Regions from separate parts of the Bacillus sp. JJ1566 genome, predicted to be linked through region 2. Evidence: riboswitches for the same ligand, from Rfam matches in the RefSeq annotation. Region 2 holds a riboswitch; the other holds the start of a gene.
The links. Region 2 has a riboswitch for S-adenosylmethionine ahead of V7112_RS22975 (hypothetical protein). Riboswitches for the same ligand answer to the same signal wherever they lie in the genome.
Positions count from the first base shown of each region.

Region 1: another riboswitch for S-adenosylmethionine. It lies ahead of V7112_RS11705 (carboxymuconolactone decarboxylase family protein); the one in region 2 lies ahead of V7112_RS22975 (hypothetical protein).

Region 1 covers NZ_JBALOP010000025.1:202,169-205,363, reverse strand. Annotated here, with positions in the region: gene V7112_RS11715 (HAAS domain-containing protein) at 1-567, opposite strand, end outside; gene V7112_RS11710 (PadR family transcriptional regulator) at 572-895, opposite strand; gene V7112_RS11705 (carboxymuconolactone decarboxylase family protein) at 1,084-1,752, opposite strand; SAM riboswitch class I at 1,911-2,019, opposite strand; gene V7112_RS11700 (2OG-Fe(II) oxygenase) at 2,221-2,865, opposite strand.
Region 2 covers NZ_JBALOP010000074.1:29,637-32,831, forward strand. Annotated here, with positions in the region: gene V7112_RS22965 (GyrI-like domain-containing protein) at 1-265, shown strand, start outside; gene V7112_RS22970 (hypothetical protein) at 343-963, shown strand; gene V7112_RS22975 (hypothetical protein) at 1,038-1,370, opposite strand; SAM riboswitch class I at 1,469-1,571, opposite strand; gene V7112_RS22980 (hypothetical protein) at 1,999-2,184, shown strand; gene V7112_RS22985 (hypothetical protein) at 2,897-3,142, shown strand.

The sequences.
Region 1 (3,195 bases), on a different contig from region 2:
TGCTGTTCCAATAAAAAAAACACTGCAAATCAGAATGACAATAACCTCTGCTGTCGTGTCCCCTATAAAAAACGGCTTAACGAATATACCACTTACAACGATGATAAGAATGGCTAACGTTGTTACAAGCGCACTCGCAATCATGCCCCCAATAAAAAACTTCTTCTTGGAGAATTGCTTTCGACCAGCATTCTGTAAAAAGTAAACATAAATCGCAAGCCCCAACACAGCTAAAATTGGTATTCCAATAACTTGTATAATGTTTAGTTCAAACTCACCTCTTATTGCAGGGCCAATAAGGAAATAGGTAATCACTCCAAGAAAATAGACTGGAAGGAATCTTACAAGTTGTTTAAAATCTGTCTTCATCTCTTGCTTTAGGGAAGCCATATATTGTTCAGGTGTTTGATCAATAATATCATTAATACTCCTCCCGCTTTTCTCTACTTCGAGGAGATGATCCGATAATTCCTCGATTAATTCGTTGATTTCTTGATCATTTTTTCCAGACATTATTAAGTACATTCTGAGATTGTCTATAAATGCCTCACTTTTCGCTGATAGCATAACCTTACCTTCCTTTCAGTAATTCATTCACTGGTTTTGAAATTTGTTCCCATTCTTCGGAAATGACCTCTATTGCTTCATGCCCTTTTTCTGTCAAAAAGTAATATTTTCGATTTGGTCCTGATTCAGAGGGTCTCATTTCTCCCCGAATCAGCCCATTCTTCTGGAGCCGCAATAATATGGGATAAATTGTTCCTTCACTTACATCAGCTAATCCAATATTCAGCAGTTTTTGTGAAAGCTCATAACCATAAATCGGCTCTTTTTCAATCACAGCTAAAACACATCCGTCTAAAATTCCCTTTAATAATTGGCTTCTTATCGACATTTCATTATACTTCCTCCTCTAGTTTGTTATACAAGATAGCAAACCAAAAAAATAATGATTTTCTTAGGTAGTTGGCTAAACAAGATAGTAGTTAAAAAAACAACTATCTTGTTATACAAAATAGTTGTTTTAAGTTTAAGTTTTTTTCATTTTTTTGTCAATAGGATTTTGAAATTTTTGTGTTACGATTACTTCTCATCATAAGCATTAAGTGCATTTACACTATGCGCCAACGCAGATCCTGCTTTTAAAGCAACTGCAACGAAAATCGCTTCTGTGATTTCTTCCAAATCGGCGCCCGCTTTTTTAGCGTTTTTCGTATGAAGGTCAATACAATATGCGCATCCGGTTGTATGTGCACTTGCCACTGCAATTAGTTCTTTATCCTTTTCTGTTAAGTTTTGTGCTTTGAGAGATTTCGTATCAAAATCAATAAAAGCTTTAAATGCATCACCATTTAATTCAGCAAATTCCTTCAGTCGTGGAAAATACGCTGCTTTATATAGCTCTTCATCGCCATTTCCATCATAGGCGTTGAGTGCATTCACCCCATGTGCTAAAGCAGAACCTGCCTTCAATGCTGTTGCCACAAAAATAGCCTCTGCTACTTCTTCTTTTGTCGAGTCATTCTTTTTCGCATTCCCAACATGCAAATCAATGCAATATGGACAACCCGTGATATGAGCTACCGCTACTGCAATTAGTTCCTTTTGCTTTACAGAAAGTCTACCTGCTGCTAATGCTTGACTATCAAACTTGATGAACGCTTGAAACGTTTCTGGTGCATACTGTTTCAACTCTGGAAGTCTACCGAAATATTCTTTTTTGTACAAGCTATCTGTTTTTGTTAATGTCATCGTAAATCTCTCCCTTTACTATTTTTCACCAAATAAAATACGACTTTTCGGATAAATTTTCCCACCTTTTAAAATGAGTACTCTAGATTTCCGATAGAATTAAGCCTACGAAATTCAAAAAGCCCCTTCCGTTGAGGAAGAGGCACTATGTACATCCACACTCATCTTTCAAGCATAAGCTTGCTGGAATTAGCACCTTATTACATTCATCGTAATGGTTGCTGCGGGATCTACGGACCAGGTTCCTCCCCCGACTCTTGATAAGAGAAAATCGTATTTAATTTAGTATTATTGAATAATATTAGCTTACTTGAATTGGCAATAGGTTGTCAACGAAAAAATCGGATAATTTCGAAAACAGGGTTTTGTCACTCTGAATCCTTGACGGATAAAAAATCAAAGATACAGTTTTTAATACTTTAGATTAAAAATGAGAAGCAAAATAATGCTTCTCACTTAAAAAATGTTTTATTTAACTCTTTTCCTTCTCATCCATTGTGTTGCAGCCCACTTATCACCAACAATAACAGGTGCCCCACCATGTAAGGTTAACTCATTTAAAGCTGGATCATTATAAAAGTACTCAAAATACACTGCCATCCCTTTTTGTGGAGATACTGAAAAATTTAGATTAGGAAAATACGTTTCCCCACCTTGCTCCACATCGCTTAAATACATGACAAGCGTACTAATTCTAGGGTTGTTTAATTTATAATTAGTAGTGAAAAAGTCAAAATGAGCTTTATATTCTTGCCCAATCTGGTAATTTAGAATTTGAAGACCTTCTCCATGTTCCATTGGTATATTCATAATCTGCGAAATTCTTTTTTCAATTCTCGTAACAATGACATTTTCACTTTCCTCTATAAATGTACTACTACTGGTTCTCATCGTATCCACCTGTGCATTGCTAATTTTAGAACGATGCATTCTGTCCTTTGACAACCTCATTAATTCATCGCATTCTTCATCACTTAACACATTTCCTAAAATCACGATTAATGGCTTATCCATCCTAGCAACAATCTTTATTTCCCGATCCTCTGTGGTGATTTTATTGCCAATATGGTTAAAAATCGTTGGCTCATTAGTAGTTACGTTTGTTGCATCCATTGTCAACCTTCATCAATCCTTTTCAATCGTTTAAATTTTAAAACAAATAGATTGATATAATACAGAAAGCAATTATTTAATAGGTTTTTGTTCGTTGGTCCCTCCTGATTTTTCAAAATGGATGTCTAATTAGTTAAAACTGGAAAAATTATCAGGTTTTTATTTTACACCCTGAAAGGTTATTTTTCTACTATTTTTTAACAAAAATCTTTCAACAAAAAAGACGATAATCCAAGTTGGATTAACGGGAGTTTGTAGTCTTGAGTAATGCCCCTCTTTAGACCATCTACTATGTTCTATCAAAGAATATATTAGATAGCTGGATAGATA
Region 2 (3,195 bases):
TAGCCAGGAAATTCCTGATGGGATGATTGAAATAAAGGTGCCTCAAATGACCTATGTGAAGACAGCACATCACAAAGGGGAGGATATACAAAAGACTTATACGGATTTACATGAATGGTTATTTGATAGTGACTATACCGCATATAGGGAACCAGGTGTAGTTTACTATGATCCATATATGCCAATAAAACATGAACATTGTCCAGTGGAACGCGCCACTAGTGATCCGCATTTTGATATTTATATACCAATAGTTAAAAAATAAATCGACCTAACGTTCACCTTGAAACGTGGTAACCGTCCCCTCGTTTTTCCAAGACCTTTTCAGAGGAGAGTGAGATTGTGAGAGACAAAGAGATCATAGACGTCTTTGAACAGTCAGAAATAAATTTACTCGTAGAGCTGCGAATGGGAAATGGTTTCCAAGAAAAGGAGTATGAAAGATTAGTGAAGGCACTCGCCGTCTGTGCGGATGAATGGGAGAGTCGTTCAAGTATTCCGGGAGAAGTCGTCCATACTTTAGTTGGACTATACGATGAACTGTACAACTTTTCATTAATATATGGTGATGAAGAATCAGTCCGGATAAAGCAAGCAGCCGAAAATACCAAAAGGCTGATTCAAAGATGTACGAAAGATAAGGGTGAAATAGAACCCGAAAAAGCCAGAGTGATTGGCAGGTTGATTGAGAAAATCAACGAAAACGGAAATTTTTTTAATAAACTTCAAAATGGTAAGGGAATAGATGAACAACAATTTGAAAGAATCTATCAGGAATTATCCGATAATATTGACGAGATTTATTCGTGGGAGGAAATTCCAAAAGCTTTGGTAAATATTTTTATTGATTTTCGCGAATTAGATTTGTTTGTCGGTCAATATCGAGATGAGTTCAAACAACCTAAAGAAGCAAATAAAATTTATGAAGCGTATGAACGTATTTTTTGTTTAATTACTGGCTGAATGATCATGGCCTGACCCCCAGCACATTAAAGCATTACTGTGCTTGGGTTCTGGCCAAAAAATTTCTACATATCTTACCTTTCCATAAATACATATCCTAAATAATTTCCAGAACCATGTATGATCTGAAGGCCTTGTTGCTCTAGATCCCTCCAAATTTTTCTATCTAGAGCATACGGACCTCTTTGTTGAAGTGCTGTTAACTCTGTTTCAGTAATGGTAAGTTGGAGAGATTCTTGTTTACCTGTAACAAACAATTCATAGTTTTTGAGCTTCATGACTATCACTTTAAAATCGGGATCCCTTTCCTGTAGCTCTTGCTCAATGCAAGTTGCAACATGAATCAAAAATTTCTCTCCCTCCATATTTTTTGAAATCATTCCTCTTATAAATCCTGAAGTATTCATCTTTTTTCCTCCTAAACTTTAAATCAATAGGGTACGAGAGTGAAGGCAATGAAAAAGGCTCTTCATTGCATATGAACGCAACAAAGAGCCTAGGCCGATCGTCATCATTCAAAGCACTGCTTTGCTGGTTGGAGCACCTTACCTATTGGCAGGTTGCTGTGAAGTCATTGAGCCAGGACTCTCGTTCACTCTTGATAACCATATTGAATTATATATAGTATAACTACAAAGATTAAGTACCGTCAAATGAATAACCCTGACAGGTTCCATAAATAGTTACAAGATTGTCCACTATCAATTGGTATGACAGATAGGTTAATGAAGTTGCTTGAGCAGAGAGTAAGAACGCAATTACAACTTCTTCAGCTGAGACGCATTTTGGGCAGAACGCATCCTCAGGATTCAAAATATAGTATTCTTCCTCGCCTTTATGACAGGTTAGACAAAGAAAAGAATAATGTTAGGTTATTCCAATGAGTGAACTAAACAACTTTGATGGAGACAAACTCCGTGAGTATATACAAGCAGTGCATTCAGTGGAAAATTTAATGAAGTACTAGAGAAGGCAGTTAATTGAAGTAGAAACTTTTGATAGGTAATCACCGTCTATTTGTAAAAGGGGGATGTGATGAAAAAATCACTTTTTTTATGGTTAATTACGCTTGCTTCTCTTATTTTGCTTGTTAGTTGTAGTGCTGATGGTGGTAAAGTAACTGCGAGAGATGTTCTAAAACAGAATGATGATGCGGATGTCTTAAAATATAATGGTTTTATGTACAGTAATGTCACTGATCTTGAATGGTTTGAAAGATAAGAGTAAATTTCAAAAAGGAAAAGAAATTGGGGAAATCAAAAAAGTAACAAATTCTATTCTGTTCTTTACCAATTTCTCAGCTACAAAGTTACCAAAGGGAACCACCTTGTATGATACGAATGAAGGGGATACTGGAATAATCGTAGTAGAAACGGAGAATGGTAAAATAGTATATTATATGCAATTACTCGAAGGCTAATTTTCACGAACGTGTGCTTTACTTAAAATAGTGATTGCCCTTATTTAATTAATGAAGCAGATTGGTACAGATTTTAATTGGGTTATTATGGTAAAGTTTATCTTATGAAGAGTTGTTTTAAAGTATTAAAAGGGGATGACATAATATAAAAAAATGAAGAGTTATTATAGTTATACCAGCTGCTTTATTAGCAATATTCGCATTAACTAATGATAAATATTATTGGTTACTACATATAGCTTTTATTTTAATGTCATTAAATCTAATTATTGTGGGAATCCAGGCGTTCAAAGAAAACAAGAAATCCCCTTTTGCTATTTGTATTACAGCAATGGCAATAATGATAATTTCCCTTTCGCTTAAAGAGTTATTGCTATCTAGTGCGTTGTTCCAAGAAGGATAACGCACCTTTTTGTTGAAGTTATTTAACTACCGGGGCAGGATTGTTGAATAAGAATGGCTATACAATTTCTATTAAAGTAAAATTTGAAAGTAAATTATAGGGGGGATGAGATGAATAAGTTAGGATTTTTTTCTTTTCTAATGGTTATTGGCAGTATTATTTCATTTTTAATTTTAAGAGGACCTAATGCGAATTTGATGATGGCTATTATCATTCTAGGGACACTTTCGCTATTGGGTATTGTATTTGCGGTGCTATCAAAGAATTGGTTGTCAGGAATAGTGGGTGGTTTATTAAATGGAGGAGTCTTGGTTTTTGTATTTTTCCTAGTGTTAGCAAGAGGAATTGCTGGCTAGGTTTTCCATCTATATATTCCACTTAATGGTGCTTTCCTTAAAGGAGGGGAAGT